DNA from 3 places in the Xanthobacter sp. ZOL 2024 genome. Region 3 is predicted to be linked to each of the others. Evidence: riboswitches for the same ligand, from Rfam matches in the RefSeq annotation. Region 3 holds a riboswitch; each other region holds the start of a gene.
The links. A riboswitch is a leader RNA that binds a small molecule or an ion and turns the genes downstream of it on or off. The one in region 3 is predicted to bind cobalamin.
Positions count from the first base shown of each region.

Region 1: another riboswitch for cobalamin. It lies ahead of ACU4E7_RS04640 (DUF4198 domain-containing protein); the one in region 3 lies ahead of ACU4E7_RS13055 (TonB-dependent receptor plug domain-containing protein).
Region 2: another riboswitch for cobalamin. It lies ahead of ACU4E7_RS01810 (ribonucleoside-diphosphate reductase subunit alpha); the one in region 3 lies ahead of ACU4E7_RS13055 (TonB-dependent receptor plug domain-containing protein).

Region 1 is NZ_CM128808.1:947,741-954,543, reverse strand. Features, by position in the region: gene ACU4E7_RS04665 (outer membrane protein) at 1-410, opposite strand, end outside; gene ACU4E7_RS04660 (energy-coupling factor ABC transporter ATP-binding protein) at 494-1,198, opposite strand; gene cbiQ (cobalt ECF transporter T component CbiQ) at 1,182-1,973, opposite strand; gene ACU4E7_RS04650 (cobalt ABC transporter permease) at 1,973-2,584, opposite strand; gene cbiM (cobalt transporter CbiM) at 2,589-3,212, opposite strand; gene ACU4E7_RS04640 (DUF4198 domain-containing protein) at 3,229-4,056, opposite strand; cobalamin riboswitch at 4,213-4,422, opposite strand; gene cobF (precorrin-6A synthase (deacetylating)) at 4,479-5,225, opposite strand; gene cobA (uroporphyrinogen-III C-methyltransferase) at 5,218-5,952, opposite strand; gene ACU4E7_RS04625 (cobyrinate a,c-diamide synthase) at 5,949-6,803, opposite strand, start outside.
Region 2 is NZ_CM128808.1:347,411-354,213, reverse strand. Features, by position in the region: gene metE (5-methyltetrahydropteroyltriglutamate--homocysteine S-methyltransferase) at 1-2,034, shown strand, start outside; cobalamin riboswitch at 2,113-2,307, shown strand; gene ACU4E7_RS01810 (ribonucleoside-diphosphate reductase subunit alpha) at 2,414-5,263, shown strand; gene ACU4E7_RS01805 (ribonucleotide-diphosphate reductase subunit beta) at 5,284-6,426, shown strand; gene prfB (peptide chain release factor 2) at 6,528-6,803, opposite strand, start outside.
Region 3 is NZ_CM128808.1:2,838,776-2,845,578, forward strand. Features, by position in the region: gene ACU4E7_RS13040 (ABC transporter ATP-binding protein) at 1-359, opposite strand, end outside; gene ACU4E7_RS13045 (FecCD family ABC transporter permease) at 356-1,372, opposite strand; gene ACU4E7_RS13050 (ABC transporter substrate-binding protein) at 1,390-2,367, opposite strand; gene ACU4E7_RS13055 (TonB-dependent receptor plug domain-containing protein) at 2,384-4,336, opposite strand; cobalamin riboswitch at 4,544-4,749, opposite strand; gene ACU4E7_RS13060 (hypothetical protein) at 4,817-5,254, opposite strand; gene ACU4E7_RS13065 (WYL domain-containing protein) at 5,315-6,127, opposite strand; gene ACU4E7_RS13070 (SH3 domain-containing protein) at 6,231-6,587, opposite strand; gene pgeF (peptidoglycan editing factor PgeF) at 6,584-6,803, opposite strand, start outside.

The DNA.
Region 1 (6,803 bases), 1.9 Mb from region 3:
AGCAGATCGGTGTCGGTGGTGCAGATGGATTGCCAGCTGCCGGCGCAACGGGCCTGCCCGTAGAGGAAGCCCGTGCCGAGGTCGCCCTCGAGGCCGAGCACGTAGGAGCCCATCTGGTAATTGTAGCCGATGGTCGAGCCGATCAGCGCCCCTGCGGCCGAGCCGGAGCTGGGGAAGGACTGGGGCGCGGTGGCCGCGAGCGGCCCGGTGCCCGGTCCCCACTGGCTGTCCACCAGGCCGGCGCCCACATAGGTGCCGAGATAGAACCCGGTCCAGCTGCCTGCGGGGCCGGGGGCTTTCACCGCCATTGCCGGCGGCAGGTCGGCAGCTATTGCCGGCAGCGCCACCCCTGTCGCAAGTGTCGAAACTGAAACCAGCAGTGCGCGCCGCGCCGCCGCCATCGCCGCCATGATTCTCGCCCCCTGAGCTCCCTTGACACAATCTGCTGATTCGCGAGGGAAAAAGGAAGCGACCTCCGGTGCGCGGGCAGGAGCTACCGCGGCGCCGGACGTTGGCGGGCCGCGGGCGTGACGTCATCGGTGGCGGCGAGGTCGGCGGTCCGGCCGGCCTGGAGGCGCACGGTGCGGGTGGCGAGGGCCGTGCGGAAGGCTGGATCATGGGAGACGATCACCATCGCCTGCGGCAGGCCGCGCAGGATCTCCACCAGCCGCGCATACACCTGCTCATCCAGTGCGTTGGTGGGCTCGTCCAGGAGCAGCACCTCCGGCTGCATGGCGAGCACCGCCGCCAAGGTCACCAGCCGCTTTTCCCCGCCTGACAATTTATGGGTGATGCGGTCCCGCAGGTGCTGGAGATCGAGCTGGGCGAGGGTCGCGTCGACAATGGCCCGGACCTCGGCGCGGCTCTTGCCCTGGTTGAGGGGGCCGAAGGCCACGTCGTCGGCCACGGTCGGGCAGAACAGCTGGTCGTCGGGGTCCTGAAACACCAACCCGGCCCGCTGCCGCACGCCGATGAAATCTGCTTCCGCGCGGCAGAAGGTGCCAAAGGCGCGGACGGTGCCGGCTGAAGGGGAGAGCAGGCCCACCAGGATATGCAGCAGCGTGCTTTTGCCCGCGCCATTGGGCCCGACCAGGCAGACCCGTTCCCCCGCCGACAGGGTGAGGCTGGCGCCGTCGAGCACGCGCGGGCGTCCGGGATAGGCGAAGACGATATCCTGGGCCTCAAGAAGCGGCGACACGGATCATCACCTCCCAGGTGACAAGGCCGGTGGCGAGGGCTCCGGCCAGGATGCAGAAGGCGATGTCGTGGGCACCCAGGCGGCTGTCGTCCTCGATGAACAGCCGGCCGGTGAAGCCGCGGCACTTCATGGCCTTGAGAATGCGTTCCGACCGCTCCAGGGCGCGGATCAGCATCATGCCGATGAGGTAGCCAAAGCTGACATAGGTGTGGCGCGTGTTGGCGGGTTTGAAGCCGCGTGCCCGCATGGCGGTGCGCAGGCGATGATATTCCTGATGCAGCATGTCGACATAGCGGATCTTGAACAGGATGAGGTGCACGAGGCGTTCCGGCGCGCCCAGCCGGGCGAGCGCGCGCGCCAGGGTGTCGGGAGCGAGGGTGGACAGCAAGGCCATGGCCATCAGCATGACCGCATTGGCCTTGAGCGCGATGGTGGCGGCGTGAACAACCCCCTCCTGGCTCGCCGGCAGGCCGAACAGGGTGAAGAGCGGCGCGCCGGGGGTGGTGAAGGGCAGCGTCGCCAGCATGAAGACGATGAAGGAATCCATGGTGGCGACCCGCCGCAGGGTCCGGCCGATGGGCAGATGCGCCGCCACCATCATGGCCCCGGCGCCGGCCAGCGCCGCGAGCAGGGGGCCGAACGCCGAACAGGCGACCACCAGCACCGCGAACGCTCCGGCGGTGACGAGGCGGACCCGCGGATCGAGGCGGGGGATCCAGCCGGAGCGGCGGGCCGGCGTGTCGAGGAGGCCGGCGGCCGGGGCCAGATCGCCCATCAGTGGCCGCCGGCCTTGCGCATCTGACGCCGCGCCGCCAGGAAGAACCACAGGCCGAACAGGCCCACGATGTAGCCGATGCCGCCGAGCACCGATTGCAAGTCGTTCTTCTCCTTGAGCGCGATGATTTCCCGCCGGAGCGGCCTCAGCTCGTCGCGCAGGGCGCTGGCGAAAGCGGCCTGTTGCGCGGGCGTCGGAGGGCGATCCGCCACGGCGGCCGACGGTGCCGCCGGAGTTGTGGCCGGACCCGTTGGCGCGCTCGCGGCAGCAGGCGCCCGCAGCGCGGCCGGCAGATCGGCCACATCCAGGCGGACTTCGGCCACATGGCCGCCGCCGAGATCCACGCGGAAGATGTGGGCCACGCTGCGGGTGGGCGTGAAGGTGAACACCCCTTCGGGATTGGTGTGGGTCTCGCCGATCTTGCTGCCGTCCTCCGCCAGCACCTCCACCAGGGCATTGTTGGCCATGGAGCCATCGGAAAAACCGACTTCGCCTTCAATCTGGTCGCCGGCGGCGTAGGCCCCGGCCACCACCTTGTGGGCGGCGGCGGGCAGCGCTGGGCCGGCGGCGAGCGCGGCGGTGAGCAGCAGTGTCGTGACAATTCTGCGCATGGGGTCACCCGTGCTCCGTGGAGGCGCCGAAGGCGGTGAACAGCTCTGGCTTGACGCGCTGTGCCAGATAGACCGCAGCGCCCGTGATGGCGGCTTCGATGAGCATCACCGGGATGTGCGCCACCAGCACCAGCTTGGCCGCGGGAATGAACGCCTCGCCCGACAGCGCCAGCGCCAGCGCGACGCAGACGCTGGTGAGGGCGATGGCGAGCCCGCCGCCCAGCGCGCCCCAGATGGCCGCGCCGCGCGGTGAGGAGCGCACGATGCCGGCGCGGCACAGCATGCCCACGGCCACTGCCGGCAGGGCGATGTCCACCGTGTTCACGCCCAGCACCGTCAGCCCGCCGAAGCCGAAGAACACCGCCTGCAGCAGCAGCGCGACGAACAGCGCCGGAAAGGCGGCCCAGCCGAGCACCAGCCCGGCCAGACCGTTGAGAATGAGGTGGACGCTGGACGGGCCCACCGGCACGTGCACCAGCGAGGCGACGAAAAAGGTGGCGCTGAGGACGCCGGCCGCCGGGATCTTCTCCATCGGCATCCGCCGCAGACCGATGCCGATGCCGGCGACGGCAAGCGCCGCGCCGCCGATCAGCACCGGGGGAGAGAGGGCACCATCGACAATGTGCATGGGAGCCTCGCAGCCGTCACTGGAGCGGGTTGGCCTGGATCCACAGCACCGCGTCCTGGGAGAGGGGCTTGCCCTGCACCGTCCTGGCAGGCCCTGAACCCAGCGCGGCAAAACCCCAGGTGCCGGCGCGGGGAATGCCGAAGGTGAACACGCCGTTGTCATCGGCCTTCACCACCACGGCGCCCCCCGGCGGTGGCGCGACGCTGGCGGGGCCGGAGGCGCGCGTGGCGAGATCCGGCGTGGCGGCGATGTATTCCACCTCGATCTCCGCGCCCGGCACCGGCTTGCCTTCGCTCAGCACCTGTCCGGAGAAGGTGGAGCCGGCGATGACGGCATTGGGCTTGTTGAGGGGCACGATCTCGGTGGCGAGGCCGAGCGGCTCGTCCCATCCGCTCGGCACGCCGCCCTGGTTCACATAGGTCTTGGTGATCTGCTGAATGTATTTGTCTTCGCTGGCTTCGTAATAGGGGGCCGGCACCAGGGCGAAGATGTGATCGCCGAGCCCGTTCACTCGCACCTTGGTTTCAAACCCTGCGGAACTGTTCTGCGCGGCCTTGAAGGTGATGGGCTTGAGCGTGCCGCGCAGGTCCGTGGTCTTGCCCTTGCGGCTGACGAAGAACTGCTCCGGCGTGCCCATGTCCATGGCCGGACCGTTGGAAAAGGGATGCCAGAACACCAGCAGGAAGGGCACCTCCTGCGGCTTCTCCAGGTTCGTCTCGGGGGTGTAGATGAGCTGGAAATGGGCTTGGGCGGGCTGCGCCAGCGCGGTGAGGCCGGCGGCGCCGGCCAGCAAGGCTGCGGCGCAACTCCAGGCGCGGGTGCAGGCGCGGGTGAAAGTGTTCAAGGCGATGTCTCCCCGACGAGCCGAAACGGCCCGGATTGAGCAGGAGACGCGGGGAATCTGAGGCGCGCACGCCGGCCCGTGAGGAAAAGCCCGGCGCGCTCGCGCACGACGCTCACCCCGGCGTCCGACGAACGACCGCGCGCCGGAGCGCGCGGTTTGTGGCAGGTCTCCTGGCTCTTGGGTCACCGCCTCCACCCGACCTTCCCGACGCCTGGAGGCGCCAGTGGCACACGCGGGGTGAGGGCTCGCCAATTACAGTTGCGGGGGCAGCTCCGGAGTTGCCGCGAACGGCGCACCGAATTCCCTTTTCATCCTCGCCAGCACGTCCTTCCCGAGCGGGAGAAAACACTTTCGAGGACACCACGATGTCTGTGGTATTGGCCCGGCTGGGTGGTGTCAAGGCACAGCCGGCACCGTGTTTCTCACCCGCTCCGCCGCACCCGTCGCAGCAGATAGGTGTCCATGATCCAGCCGTGTTGTTCTCGGGCGGCGGCGCGGGTGGCAATGATGCGGGGGCCGGCCTCAGCCAGCGGTCCCTTGTCGAGCACCTGTTCCGGCATGCCCAGGAACGCTCCCCACCAGATCTCCACTCCGTCGGGATCGAGGGCGCTGAAGCTGCAGGCCCCATCCAGCATCACCACCGCCGTATCGGCCTCGCCGGGCCAGCCGAAGTCGCGCAGACGGCGGCCGGTGGTCACGTTCACCGCGCCGTTCACGGTGTTGAAGGGAATGGCGTGGGCGGCGGTGAGGGCCTGGAGGGCGGAAATGCCCGGCACCACCCGCAGGCGCGGGGGCGGGCTGAGCCGCGCGGCGATGCGCAGGGTGCTGTCGTAGAGGCCGGGATCGCCCCACACCAACAGGGCCACGGGCCCGCGCGGCTGCGCGGTGGCGATGGTGTCGGCCCACAGGGTCGCGATCTCGTCATGCCAGCGGCGCACCCGCTCCAGATAGGGCAGGCTCTCGTCACGCACCGGCATGTCGAAGGTCGCCACCGGCGCTGTGCTTCCGCTGGCCTTCAGAATGGCGTGCCGCAGGGTCTCGAGATCGGCCTTGTCCGGCCCCTTGCGCGGCACCAGCACCAGGGCGGCGGCGCGCAGCGCCTGCTGCGCCTCCAGGGTGACATGGGCCGGGTTGCCGGTGCCGATGCCGATCAGCCACAGGTCAATCAAAGCCCACCCCCGTTTCCGCCAACGGGCCATAGATGATCAACGCCGGCTTGGCGCTCACCGCCGTCGCCAGCCGTTCGGCGAGGGTCGCCACGGTGAGCCGCGCCAAAGCCTGCTCGGGCGTGCCCACCGCCTCGGCCAGCAGCGCCGGCGTATCCGGCGGCAGGCCGTGCGCCAGCAGCGCCGCGGCCAGGGCGGGAAAGGTGCGCTGGCCCATGAACACCACGGTGCAGGCCTTGGGATCGGCCAGCGCCGGGAGATCGAGGTCGCTTGGCAGCCGTCCCTCGGTGTCGTGAGCGGTCACGAACTGCACCCGTCGCGCGGTGAGCCGACGGGTGAGGGGGATGCCGCAGGCGGCCGCCGCCGCGCAGGGAGAGGGCACGCCGGGGATGATCTCATAGGCAATGGCCGCAGCGCGCACCGCCAGCAACTCTTCCTCCAGCCGACCGAACAGTCCGCCGTCGCCGGATTTGAGGCGCACCACGCGGCCGCCGGCGCGGGCATAGTCGACCAGCAGCCGGCTCACGTGGTCCTGCCGCGGCGAGGCACGCCCGGCGCGCTTGCCCACCCCCACCAGATCGGCGCCGGGGCGGGCGAGGCCCAGGATGGGGCCGGCGGCGAGGTCATCGAACAGTACGGCATCGGCCTGCCGCAGGCGATCGGCCGCCTTGAGGGTGAGAAGCTCCGGGTCCCCGGGACCGGAGCCGACGAAGCTGACGAAGCCGCTCACGGGCGCTCCTGTGCGATCAGATGGAAGAAGGTTCCCGTCACCTGTCCCCGGCGCGAGCCGGTCTCGGCCACCGGCGCGCCATCGGCGTCTGCCACGCGGGCGAGGGGGGCATCGGGCTGGTCCAGGATGGTGGAATAATGGAATTCGTGGCCCCGCAGGGTGGCGCCGGCGGCGTACCCGGGCATGGGCGCGCTCAGCTCCGCCCGGCGGTAGCCGAGATGCAGGCGGCGGGTCTGGTAGCTGGTCACCAGGCCCAGCAGTCCGGCCATGGGGTGGGCGTTGCCCTGCGCGTCCACCAGCGTGGTGCCGAGCACCATGTAGCCGCCGCATTCGCCGTGCACCGGGCGGCTCTCGGCATGGCGCCGGAGCCCGGCCATGAACCGCTGCGCCCCGGCGATGGCGCCGGCATGAAGCTCGGGATAGCCCCCCGGCAGCCAGACCAGATCCGCCGTCGGGTCGGGCGGCTCGTCGGCGAGCGGCGAGAACGGCAGGATGTCCGCGCCGGCGGCCCGCCAGCCCTCAAGCAGATGGGGATAGGTGAAGGAGAAGGCCGGGTCTTGTGCGAGGGCGATGCGTTGGGCCGGGGGAAGCGGGAGGGGGCCGCCTGCCGTTTGCGCCCCACCCGACAGGACGCTGCGCTCTTGTTCTCCCCGGTGTTCACCTCCCCTGGCCGCCGCGACCAGGGCGGGAAGGTCCACATGGGCGCGCAGGAAGGCGGCATAGTCGGTGATGGCGGCGTCCAGGTCGGGATGTTCGGCCGCCTGGATCAGGCCGAGATGGCGTTCGGGGAGCACCAGGTCGCCGCGCCGGGGCAGCACCCCGAGCACCGGCAGCCCGGCCCGTTCCATGCC
Region 2 (6,803 bases), 2.4 Mb from region 3:
GCCATGGCGCGCGGCAGTATCGGTGCGCAAGAGGCGGCCTGTGGGCATGCTCATGGGGCGTCGGGCGTACCGGCGCAGGAAATGACCAAGTGGTTTGACACCAATTACCACTATATGGTGCCTGAATTCGCGCCAGAACAACGCTTCGAGGTGGCCAGCCTCAAAGTCGTCGATGAGTATCGCGAGGCGAAGGCCCTCGGTTTTGACACGCGCCCCGTGCTGCTGGGGCCGGTGACCTTCCTCAAGCTCGGCAAGTCCAAGGTCGAGGGGTTCGATCCGCTGTCGCTGCTGAGCAACCTGCTGCCGGTCTACACGGATATCCTGCGCCGGCTGGCGGCCAATGGGGCGCAATGGGTGCAGATGGACGAGCCGGCCCTGGTGCTCGACCTGACCGACGCGGAGCGGGCCGCCTTCCGCCGTGCCTATGGCACCTTTGCCCGTGCCTTGCCCGATCTCAAGATCATGCTCACCCCCTATTTCGGCGCCCTCGGCGACAATCTCGACACGGCCCTGGCCTTGCCGGTGGCGGGGCTCCACCTCGATCTTTGTCGCGCGCCGGAGCAGCTTGAACAGGTGGCCGGGCGCGCACCCCTGGGGCTGGTGCTGTCTCTCGGGATCATCGACGGGCGCAACATCTGGCGCGCCGATCTGCCGGCCCAGGTTGAGCGCCTGAAGCCCGTGGTGGCAAAGCGGGGCACCGACCATGTCGAGCTCGCGCCCTCCTGCTCGCTGCTGCATGTGCCCATCGATCTGGAGCAGGAGACCGATCTCGATCCGGACCTGACGTCCTGGCTCGCCTTCTCCGTGCAGAAGATGGACGAGCTGGCGGTGCTGGCGGCGGCCCTGGCCGGACGGGCGGAGGAGGTTCAGCCGGCGCTCGCGGCCTCCGCGTCGGCCGCTGCCGCCCGTCGCACCTCGCCCAAGGTGCACACTGCGGCGGTGGAGGCGCGGGCCGCCGCTGTCACCCCCGCCATGGGCCGCCGCGCCCATCCGTTCGCGGTGCGGGCGGAGGTGCAGCGCCGGCGGTTCGCTCTGCCGGCTTTTCCCACCACCACCATCGGCTCGTTCCCGCAGACCGCCGAGGTGCGGCAGGCGCGAGCGGCCCATGCCAAGGGGGCACTGGACGATGAGGCCTACGCGGCCTTCCTGAAGGCGGAGACGGCCCGCACCATCCGCTGGCAGGAAGAGATCGGCCTCGACGTGCTGGTGCATGGCGAGTTCGAGCGCAACGACATGGTGCAGTATTTCGGCGAGCAGCTCTCCGGCTTCGCTTTCACCAGGCATGGCTGGGTGCAGAGCTACGGCTCGCGCTATGTGCGCCCGCCCATCCTGTTCGGCGATGTCGCGCGCCCGGCGCCCATGACGGTGGCGTGGTGGCGCCATGCCCAGTCCCTCACCGACAAGCCGGTGAAGGGCATGCTCACGGGGCCGGTGACCATCCTCAACTGGTCGTTTGTGCGTGACGACATCCCGCGCAGCGCCGCCTGCCGCCAGATCGCCCTCGCCATCCGCGATGAGGTGCACGATCTGGAGCGGGCCGGCGCCGCCATGATCCAGATCGACGAGGCGGCGTTGCGTGAGGGCCTGCCCCTGCGCCATGGCGAATGGGGCGCCTATCTCGACTGGGCGGTGGCGTGCTTCCGCCTGTGCGCATCGGGCGTCGCGGACGAAACTCAGATCCACACCCACATGTGCTATTCGGAATTCAACGACATCATTGCCGCCATCGCCGCTATGGATGCGGACGTGATCTCCATCGAGACCTCGCGCTCGAAGATGGAGTTGCTGGATGCCTTCAAGACCTACAAATATCCCAACGAGATCGGCCCGGGCGTCTATGACATCCATTCGCCCCGGGTGCCGGGCACCGAGGAGATGGCGGCGCTGATCGGCCTCGCCCGTCAGCGGCTGGATGACGCCCAGATCTGGATCAACCCCGATTGCGGCCTGAAGACCCGCAAATGGGACGAGGTGAAGCCGGCGCTCATCAACATGGTGGCCGCCGCCCGCGCGCTGCGCGCGCTATCGGCCTGAGTCCCGACCCGGCGCGGCGTGGCCCGCGCCGGGTGCTTTTCCGGTCGTCTAAATATTGACATAGGCGGGGATGGTTGGCCTACATTTAGTGGTCACGGTCCCCTGAGTCGAAAGGCCAGGGGCGAAGAGGGAAACCGGTGTGAAGCCGGTGCTGCCCCCGCAACTGTCAGCGGCAAGCCAAGGTCCAATCCTGTCACTGGGCGCAAGCCTGGGAAGACGGACCCGACGCGACGACCCGCGAGCCAGGAGACCTGCCGTGACACCGCAATCGTCCTCGGGCGGGGTGTCCCGGTGGATCGCAGGTCCGGCTCGGGGCGCGTGCGCTTGGCCGCTTTGCGTCCGCTCGGCCTTTGCCCCCAGAGCATGGGGTTTGAGCCGAATGTCCCTCGAAATTCTCTCCGCGCGCCCGCAGTCCGCGCCCCTCGCGCCGCCGCCCGCCCTCCGGGGGGCGGACCCCGCCTATCAGGTGATCCGGCGCAACGGGGCGGTGACGCCGTTCGATCCGGCCAAGATCGCGGTGGCGCTTACCAAGGCGTTCCTGGCGGTGGAAGGCGGCTCGGCCGCAGCCTCGCGCCGGGTGCACGACATCGTTGTCGATCTCACCGCCCAGGTGGTCGCCAACCTGACCCGCCGGGTGGAGGCGGGGCGCACCTTCCATATCGAGGATGTGCAGGACCAGGTGGAACTGGCGCTGATGCGCGGCGAGCACCACAAGGTGGCCCGCGCCTATGTGCTCTATCGCGAGGAACGGGCGCGGGAGCGGGCCGCGGCGCGCGCACCTGTCGCGCAGACGCAGGCTCCGCGCCTTCACATGCGCGCCGCCGATGGAGCCCTCGTGCCGTTCGACGACGCGCGGCTGGATGCGCTGGTGCGCGAGGCCTGCGCCGGCCTCGATGGCACGACGGCAGAACCCATCCTCGCCGAGACGCGGCGCAATCTCTATGACGGCATCTCCCAGGAGGAGTTGGCGCTGGCACCCATTCTCGCCGCCCGCACTCTGATTGAGACCGAGCCCAATTATTCCAAGGTTTCCGCCCGCCTGCTCACCGACACCCTGCGGCGCGAGGCGCTGAGCTTCGTGTTCCACCGGCCGGAGGCGGCGACGCAGACAGAGATGGCGGCGCGCTATGGCGATTATTTCCCCGCCTTCATCGCCGCCGGTGTCGCAGCCGAGCTCCTGGACCCCGAGCTCGCCCGCTTCGACCTGCCGCGCCTTGCCGCCGCGCTGAAGCCGGAGCGGGACCTGCAGTTCGATTATCTCGGGCTCCAGACCCTTTATGATCGCTATTTCCTGCACGTCTCCGGCACCCGCTTCGAGCTGCCGCAGGCCTTCTTCATGCGGGTGGCCATGGGCCTGGCGCTGCGCGAGATCGATCGGGAGGCGCGGGCGATCGAATTCTATGACCTGCTCTCGTCTTTCGATTTCATGGCCTCGACCCCCACTTTGTTCAACGCCGGCACCCTGCGCCCGCAATTGTCCTCCTGCTTCCTCACCACCGTGCCCGATGATCTCGACGGCATCTTCAAGGCCATCCGCGACAATGCGCTGCTCGCCAAATATTCCGGCGGCCTCGGCAATGACTGGACGCCGGTGCGGGGCCTTGGCGCCCACATCAAGGGCACAAATGGCGAAAGCCAAGGGGTGGTGCCGTTCCTGAAGGTGGCCAACGACACGGCCATCGCCGTCAACCAGGGCGGCAAGCGCAAGGGTGCCGTGTGCGCCTATCTCGAAACCTGGCATGTGGACATCGAGGAATTCCTCGACCTGCGCAAGAACACCGGCGACGACCGCCGCCGCACCCATGACATGAACACCGCCAATTGGATCCCGGACCTGTTCATGGAGCGGGTGGAGGCCGGCGCCGATTGGACCCTGTTTTCACCCGATGAAGTGAGCGACCTGCACGACCTCTATGGCGCGCCCTTCAAGGCCGCTTACGAAGCCTATGAGGCGCAGGCGGCGCGGGGCGAGATCAAGGTGTTCCGCACCGTGAAGGCGGTGGAGCTGTGGCGGCGCATGCTCACTCTTCTGTTCGAGACCGGCCATCCCTGGATCACCTTCAAGGATCCCTGCAACCTGCGCTCGCCGCAGCGCCATGTGGGGGTGGTGCATTCCTCGAACCTGTGCACCGAGATCACCCTCAACACCTGTGCCGACGAAGTGGCGGTGTGCAATCTCGGCTCGGTCAATCTCGCCGCGCACGTGGCGGCCGAGGGGCTCGATCTCGAGCGGCTGCGCCGCACCGTCTCCACCGCCATGCGTATGCTGGATAATGTGGTGGACATCAATTTCTACACCATCCCGCAGGCGCGCCGCTCGAACCTGCGCCACCGTCCGGTGGGCCTGGGGCTGATGGGCTATCAGGATGCGCTGGAGAAACTCGGCCTGCCCACCGCCTCGGAGGGGGCGGTGGCGTTCGCCGACACCTCCATGGAGGCGCTGAGCTATTTCGCCATTTCCGCGTCGGTGGACCTTGCCGCCGAGCGCGGGCGCTATGCCTCGTTCGAGGGCTCGTTATGGTCCAAGGGCATCTTGCCCCTGGACAGCCTCGATCTTCTGGCCGAGGCCCGGCGTGGCCATGTGGAACTGGACCACTCCGCGACCCAGGACTGGGCGGCCCTGCGCGCCCGGGTGATCGAGGTGGGCATGCGCAATTCCAATGTGCTGGCCATTGCGCCCACCGCCACCATCTCCAACATCGTTGGCGTCTCCCAATCCATCGAGCCGGCCTATAGTCAGCTTTATGTGAAGGCGAACATGTCCGGCGACTTCACGGTGGTGAACGCCCATCTGGTGCGCGACCTCAAGGCCCGAGGCCTGTGGGACGAGGTGATGGTGTCCGATCTCAAATATTATGATGGCATGGTGAGCGCGATTGATCGGGTGCCGGAAGATCTGAAGGCGCTTTATGCCACCGCGTTCGAGATTGCGCCGGAATGGCTGATCCGCGCCGCCGCGCGGCGCCAGAAATGGATCGATCAGAGCCAGTCGCTCAATCTCTACATGGCCGAACCCTCGGGCCGGAAGCTGGACGAGGCCTATCGCTTCGCCTGGCGACAGGGGTTGAAGACCACTTATTATCTGCGCGCCCGCTCCGCCACCCATGTGGAGAAGTCCACCCTGAAGGGCACAGACGGCAAGCTCAATGCCGTCGGTGCCGCGCCCATCCTGGTGGAGGTGCCGCGCGCCTGCGCCATCACCGATCCCACCTGCGAAGCCTGCCAGTGAACGGGCAAGGAGATATGGACATGCTCGATTGGTCGGAGCCCGCGGCTCCTCCCTTCTCCGATGCGCCGGTGCGCCCGCCGGCATCCGGGCGGCGGGCCGAGGTGCCGGCGGATGCCACCGGCCTTGGTGCCATCGATCGTTCCGGTGGCCGGGTCAGCGTGGATGAAAAGCGCATGATCAATGCGCGGGCGGATGTGAACCAGATCCTGCCCATGAAATATAAGTGGGCATGGGAGAAGTATCTGTCGGCCTGCAACAATCATTGGATGCCCACCGAGGTCTCCATGCAGGCGGACATCGCCTTGTGGAAGTCGAGGGACGGGCTGACCGAGGACGAGCGGCGCATGGTGAAGCGCAATCTCGGCTTCTTCGCCGCCTCGGAGAGCCTGGTGGCGAACAATATCGTGCTCGCCATCTATCGCCATCTCACCAATCCAGAATGCCGGCAATATCTGCTGCGCCAGGCGTTCGAGGAGGCGGTTCACACCCACACCTTCCAATATATTGTCGAAAGCCTGGGCCTCGATGAGGGCGAGCTGTTCAACATGTATCGCGAGGAGCCCTCCATCACCGACAAGGCCGCCTGGGCCCTCGCTTATACGCAGAACCTCGCAGACCCGCTGTTCGCCACGGGCACCGCCGAGGCGGACCAAGCCTTTTTGCGCGATCTGGTCGCCTTCTACGTCGTCTTCGAGGGCATGTGGTTCTACACCGGCTTTGCGCAGATCCTCTCGCTGGGGCGGCGCAACAAGATGGTGGGTATTGCCGAGCAGTATCAGTACATCTTGCGGGATGAGAGCATTCACCTGAATTTCGGCATCGATGTCATCAACCAGATCAAGGCGGAAAACCCGCATCTGTGGACGCCTGCGTTTCAAGACGAGGTGCGCGGCATGCTCAAGGATGCGGCGGAACTGGAGGTGGCCTATGGGCGCGACACCATGCCCCGCGGCCTGCTGGGCCTGAACGCAGGGCTGTGCGCGCAATATATGCACATCATCGCCAACCGCCGTTGCGCGCAGCTCGGCCTCGCCCCGGTGTTTGCCGAGGCGGAGAACCCCTTTCCCTGGATGAGCGAGGCCATGGACCTGAAGAAGGAAAAGAACTTCTTCGAGACACGGGTCATCGAATACCAGAACGGTGGCGCCCTGGCCTGGGATTGAGGGCGGGATAGGCAAAGGCCGCGGTCTCGCGCCGCGGCCTTTGTCTTACTTCAGGAGGAAAGGGCGGCCCGTGTCCGGCCGTGGTCAATCCATATCCCGCGTCAATCCACGTCTTCGACCTGCTCCGGTCCGCCACCGTAGGCGCGCTGGGCGAGCGCGGCCTGCATGAAAGCGTCGAGATCGCCGTCGAGCACCTCCTGCGGGGTGCCGGAGGTGACGCCGGTGCGCAGGTCCTTGACCAACTGATAGGGCTGCAGCACGTAGGAACGGATCTGGTGACCCCAGCCGATGTCGGTCTTGGCGGCCTGCTCGGCGGCGGCTTCCGCCTCCCGCTTCTTCAGTTCAAGGTCATAGAGCTTGGCGCGCAGCATGTTCCA
Region 3 (6,803 bases):
GCCATGGCGCGGGTCACCGCCGCCGCGTTCTCGGCCGGGCTGGTGCCGTGGGGCAGCCGGCCGAGCTCCACCACATGGGCCACGGTCATCGGCCAGTGGATGCGCCCGTCCTGTGCGAGATAGGCGAGGCGCCGACCCATGGCCCGCCGATCCATCTCGGCGGCGGGGGTGCCATCATAGGTGAGCTGGCCGCCCTGCGGCGGCTCGAGACCGGCCATCACCCGCAGCAGGGTGGTCTTGCCGGCGCCGTTGGGGCCCAGCAGGCCCAGCACCCGGCCGGGCTCGGCGGTGATGTCCACCCGGTCGAGGATGGCGCGACCGCCCCGCTGGACGGTGATGCCTTCGGCACCGATGATCATTCGCGCTCCGTGCCCAGGCGCCGCAGCAGCAGCAGGAAGAACGGTGCGCCCACCAGAGCCGTCACCACGCCGAGCTTCAGCTCGGGCCGGGTGGGCAGGAGTCGCACCAGGATGTCGGCGCCGAGGGTGAGGGCGGCGCCGGCCAGGCCGCTCACCAGCAGCAGCCGGCCCGGCCGGTGACCCACCAGCGGTCGCAGCAGATGCGGCACCACCAGGCCGACGAAGCCGATGGTTCCCGATACCGAGACCGCCGCGCCCACCATGGCGGCGGTTCCGGCGATGGCCAGCAGCCGCAGCCGGCGCAGGGAGAAGCCGAGGCTTTCGGCGGTCTCCTCGCCCAGGGTCAGCGCATCGAGCCCGCGCGCGGTGGCCAACACCAGGGCGGTGCCGACGGTGATGAAGGGCAGTACCAGCAGCACGTGGTCAAGGCTGCGATCGGCCAAAGAGCCCATGAGCCAGAACACGATTTCGAGCGTGGCATAGGGGCTGGTGGACAGGTTGAGGGCGAGGGCGGTGAGGGCGCCGGCGAGGCTGTTGACGGCGATGCCCGCGAGAATCAGCACGGTGGTGGAGGCGCCGTTGCGGGCCAGCGCCAGCAGCACCGCCGTGGCCAGCCCGGCGCCCACCAGGCCTCCCAGCGGCAGGGCCAGGGGAAACAGGGCGGCGGCGCCGAAATAGAAGGCGGTCACCGCGCCCAGGGCCGCGGCACCGGACACGCCCACCACGCCGGGATCGGCCAGGGGGTTGCGCATCAGCCCCTGCAGCGCGGCGCCGGTGAGGCCGAGGCTGAAGCCCACCATCACCCCCAGCAGGGCGCGCGGCAGCCGCAGTTCCAGCAGCACCAGGGCGGACAGGCCGCGCTGGCCGGCCATCAGTTCGCGCAGGGCGGCCGGCCAGTCGAGTGGGGCGTAGCCGACGGCCAGCGACAGGGCGAACAGGGCCAGCACCAGGGCGGCGAGACTTCCCACCAGCAGCGGCAGCGGCCAGGCGTGCGGCGGCGCCGCGGCGGTCATGGGCGAGGAGGCGCGCGTCACGGCGTCCGCACCGGCGATGGAGCGGGTGCCACCGCCACCGCTGCGCCGTGGGCGGCGCGGGAGAGGCGAATGAAGGCCTCGCCCAGCTGCGGCCCCACGCAGGCCCACAGCCGAGTCGGCACCGAGGCGATGCGGCCGGCGGCCATGGCATCCACCACCGCGGGGTGGGCCATCATCTCGCGCGCGAGGGAGGGCGGGGCATCGGGCTCGTCATCCACCACCAGCACGTCGGGCCTGGCGGTGACGATCTCTTCCAGGGAGAGCTGGCCGAGTTTGTCCGGCGAGAGGCGGGCGGCCACATTGTCGAGCCCGGCCCGCCGCATGAGGTCGTCGGCCAGGGTGTCGCGGCCTACGGTGAAGCCGTTGGGGCGCATCACCACCGCGCGCGGTGGGCGAGCGGGGGCGGGCGGCGCGGCCGCCAGGGCCGCCTCGATCTCGCCGACCATGGCCTCGCCCCGCTCCGGCACGCCCAGACGCTGCGCCACCAGGCGGATCTGCGCGTAGGCCTCGTCCAGATTCTGGGGAATGGTAAGCTCCATCACCGGAATGCCGAAGCGGTGCAGCATCGCCACCGTATTGCGGGTGGTGAAGGCGCCGGCGATCACCAGATCGGGGCCAAGCGGCACCACCTCTTCCGCCAGCCCCCGATTGGCCGGCACCCCGGTCGCCAGATCGGCCACCGTGGAACCGACCGGATCGGCGGCGAGGCGGGTGACGGACAACACGCGCTCCTTCGGCACGAGGCGCAGCACCAGCTCATCGGCGCACAGGTTCAGCGAGACGATGCGGCGCGGCGCGGCGTCCGCCGCGGGCTCGCCGCCGCGCGCCGTCCCGTTCCCGCCGGCGAGTCCGAGGGCGAGGCCAAGGGCGAGGACAGCGGCGCCCAGCACCCGTCGCGCCGGGGCGAACGGCCGCCGGCCGCCCGCCGGAGCGGGCCGCCGGCGTGCCTGTCGCGCCCTCTGGTCGTGGTCCATGCGCGGGTCCGCCCCCTCAATAGGTCAGCCGCAGCCCGGCGAAGGCACCGAAGCCTGGAGCCAGCCAACCATTGGGGTTCTCATAGGATTCGTTGAACAGGTTGTCGATCCGCCCGAACACCGCGACGTTCTGGTTGACGGTGTAGTTGGCCGCGAGGTTGACGATGGTGTAGCCGGGCTGGCGCACCACGGCGAAGGTGGTGCGGTCCACGTCCCACCAGTCGGAGAGATAGACCAGGGTGGCCGAGACCGTGAGCGGGTCGATGGGCTGCCAGTTCACGCCCACGCTCACCTTGTTGCTGGGCCGCCGCAGCGGATAGCAGGAGGTGGCATCGCGCGGCGCGCAGCTCACGCCGAACGAGCCGCCGGAGGGGAAATAGCCGATGGTGCTGGTGTAGGTGTAGTCGGTCCGCACCGAGAGGCGATCGGTGATCTTCAGGGCCAGATAGGCTTCCACGCCTTGGCTCGTGGCGCTGGAAAGGTTGGCGTAATTGTAGCTGTAGGTTGCCGCGTCGTAGGTGGTGACGATCAGGTTGGTGATGTCGTTGTGGAAATAGGTGGCACCGAAGCCCACCCGGTCGCTCCACAGCATCTGCTCGAAGCCGGCGTCCCAGCCGGTGCTTTCTTCCGGCGACAGGTCGGGATTGCCGTAATAGGGGGCATAGAGCTGGTAGAGGGTCGGCGCCTTGAAGGCGGTGCCGTAGGTCATCTTCAGCTTGGTTCCGGTTTCCGGAAACAGCAGGGCCGGGGCGATGCGCCAGGTGGTGTGATCGCCGAAATCGTCATTGCTGTCGTAGCGCACATTGGCGGCGACGAAGAAGCGCTCGGCGAACGCCGATTGCAGCTCCAGATAGCCGGCGGTATCGCCGGTGTTCGCGTCCATGGCGGACCAGGCGCTTTCGCTGGTCATGCTCTCATTATAGCGCTCGATGCCGGCGAGCAGGTTCTGCCCGGGTAGGAAGGTGTAGTTGGAGCGCCAGTAATAGGTTTGCCGGTCGCCGTCATAGGTGCTGGCATTGTCGGGATAGGGGCTGGCATTGGTGCGGCTGTAATCGGTGGCGGATACCCCGAAGGTGCTCACCAGCCGGTCGTCGAAGGTCTTCCACAGGCCCTCGGCCTTGCCGATGAAGAAGCGGCCATAGCTGGTGTCCTGCATGGGGGCGGGATAGCCGGTGCCGGTGCTGTAGTTGTAGAGGTCCGAGGTGTAGGCGAGCTGGCTCTCGATGTAGCGCGCCACCACATTCACCGAGAAACTGTCGCTCACGTCCGCATCGAGGCGGGCCGAATAGGTCCAGTTGTCGTTGGCGTTGTTGTTGATGGGCTCGCCCGGCAGGGCGATGTTGGCCGGTGTCACCGGGATCGACGTGCTGGCGAAATGGCCGACGTTGAAGGCATAGCCGATGTTGTTATAGCCGCCGCTGAGGCTCGCCACCTGGTTGAAGGTGCCGAGCGAGCCGGCTTCCACATAACCGCTGGCCTTGGCCGGGCCCTCGCCACGCTGGGTGGTCATGGAAATGACGCCGCCGATGGCGTCCGAGCCATAAAGGCCGGACTGCGGGCCGCGCAGCACCTCCATGCGGGCGAAGTCATTGGTGTAGAGGGTGCCAAGGTCGAAGGCGCCGTTGGGGGCCGAGGGGTCGCCGATGTCGACACCGTCGAGCAGCATCTTCACGTGATTGGAATTGGTGCCGCGCATGAAGATGGAGGTCAGCCCGCCGGGGCCTCCGGTCTGCACCACATTGAGACCGGGCACCGATTCGAGCGCATCGGCCACCGAACGCTGCTGGGTGTTGGCCAGGTCTTCAGCAGTGATGACGGTCACCGAGCTCGCCACTTCGCGCAGCGGCGTGGGGATGCCGGTGGCGCTCACCACCACGTCGGGCAATTGGATCTGGCTGGCATCGGTGCCGGTGGTGTCGGCAGATTGCGCCAGGGCCGGCGTGGCGGCGGCCAGAGCCAAGAGGCTCACGGACAGGCTTACGGACAGGTTCAGGGCGCGGGACAACAGATGAGGGCGGCGAACAGGCACTGTGGCAGACGGCGAAACGACAAGCATTGCAACCTCGGGCGGGACGCCTGTGGCACGTCACCGCGAACGAGGGCTTTCGTGTTGCCGGCCGCAGCCGCCTGACCCGAAACACTCCCACTATCGGAACACCCCGCCCGACGAGCTCGCGTGTGACCACGGTCGACGGCAGGTCTCCTGGCTCGCGGGTCACCATTTTCCGCTGCCTTCCCAGGCCCCGAGTGCCCAGTGGCGTTGCTGCGGAAAACTCGCCGCTTACAGTTGCGGGGGCAGCCGCGGAATAGAAGCGCCAAGCGCCTCGCACCGCATTCCCTTTTATTCCTCCGGGGAGGAGTACCGTCGCCGGCGAACCTAGGCGAGCCGGGGGTGCCCCGTCAATGCCCGGTTGTTGCTGCACTTTGGTCGCAATCGGGCGACGCCCCGTTATTGCTCGGTGAAGAAGGTCATCAACACGTCGCCCTCGGCGCCGGTGAGGCACAGGAAGCGGTGCACCTTGTCGCTGCGGTCGCGCTGGATATAGGCCTCGCCCATGATCACCGTGTCGATGGGGGTGTTGCCGACCTTCAGGTCGCCCTTGGCGATGGTGAGGCCGTCCATGTCGATGAAGAGGTCGTCGATGGACGGCGATTGCGCCTTCAGCCGGGTCAGTGCGTGGGCCTTGCAATCCGCCACGTGCCGCGCCTGCTCGGCGGCAAGGGCCTGTTGGCGGGCCACCGCTTCCGCCGTGGGCTGCGGGCTGGCCGGTGCCGGTGCCGCCGGCGCCTTCTCCGGCGCGGCGGAGGCGACGCGGGGCGCGGCGGAGAGCGCCGCCATCACCAGCAGCGGGAGCAGCGCAACGGGGCGGACGATGGAATGCGGCATCGGGTGTCCTCACGTGGTTGATCCGTGAGGACAACGCTGCAGCTCGAGATTTGTGCCGCCTCAGAGCAGCCCCTGGCCGGTCAGGCTGTGGCAGAACTGGTCGAGCAGCACCGCTTCCTGCTCCTTGAGCACCCCATCTGCGGCGATCACCTTGAGGCCGGCTTTGAGCAACGGGCCGATGGCCGCGCGATCCCCCGCCATCAGGGTGTCCAGCGCCGCCTCGACGCTTTCCGGCGTTGGCCGCAGGCGGCCGAGATAGGCGGCGAGGCGCTCACGCTCGCCGCCGGTGAGGTCAAGGTCAGCGGCGGCACAGGCGCGCTCGCAGAAGAACTGGATCTCCTCCATTTCCGCCGCCCCCAGCTCGCCATCGGCCACCGCCAGGGCCACCAGCAGCACCACGCCGGAACCGTTGACGATGGTGCGGATGCGATCCCAGCGGGGCGCCGCCGGCTCCGCGGGCGGCACGCGGATGGCATCCTGCGGCCAGGTGAAGCCGAAGGTGTCCAGGAAGAACCGGCTGAGCGGCTCGCGCCGGGTCCCGTCGAAATCGCTCACGGCCTTGATGCGGTCCACCCGGAACGCGCGGGCCGCCTGCCGCTCGTGGCAGCGGGCCAGCAGGATGGGCACGCCCTCCACATTGCGCTGCACCGCCCAGACCGAAATGCGCCGGTGGCTGAGATTGCCGGCATGGTCCTCATAATCGATCACGAACGACTGGCCCTCGGCCGGATCGTGATCGTGGGCGTGGTCCGCCCATTCGTCGTGTGGGTCGTCGGCCGGCACCACGATCTGCGAGGCCCGGGCGTAGACCGGCGCGCCGAGGCTGGCGACGCGGCCAATGAAATAGGACTTCAACGAGGTGATGGCGTTCATGAGCCGCTCATGGGCAACGTCTTGAGGCAAGGGCCAAGTCGTGGGCAAGGTCCCGGATCACCTTATTGGTAACCCAGGCGCGCGCGGCCTCAAAGCGGTGCTCTCAGAAGCTGGCCTCGCGCAGGTAGCGGCCATTCACCCAGCCCACCGCCGGTGCCGGCTGGCCCGGCGGCGGCGCGTGGCGGCTCACCTTGCACCAGCGTTGGCGGCCGCGCAGCACGCAGCCCTGGTTGGTGAGAAGGGTGCCATTGGCGAACCGCGCGAGGATCGGGCTTTTGGCGGATGGTTCCGTCCGCAGGTTCAGCGCATCGCCCGGTGGTACGCCCGCCACCGCCCACACATCGGGGCCGCCCATCAGCCCGTCGGCGAAATCCAGGGCCATGGCCGGGGCGCTCAGCCCCACCACCGCCAGCAGGGCGAAGGCCACGCGCCGTGGCCGGACAGGACGCAGACCCATCATGCCGCCTCGGGGGCCAGAGCGATGGCGGCGATCAGCCGGCCGTAATCGGCTTCGCCGCGGTGGGTGGCGCGGCGGAAGGAATAGAAGCGCGTCGGGTCGGTATAGGTGTCCAGCCCCAGGTCCTCGATGAAGACGACGCCGGCTTCCTCCAGCCGGAAGCGGATGAAGCTCGGCAGGTCGAACCAGGCGTGGTGGGGGCGGTCCGCCGGGGCGAAG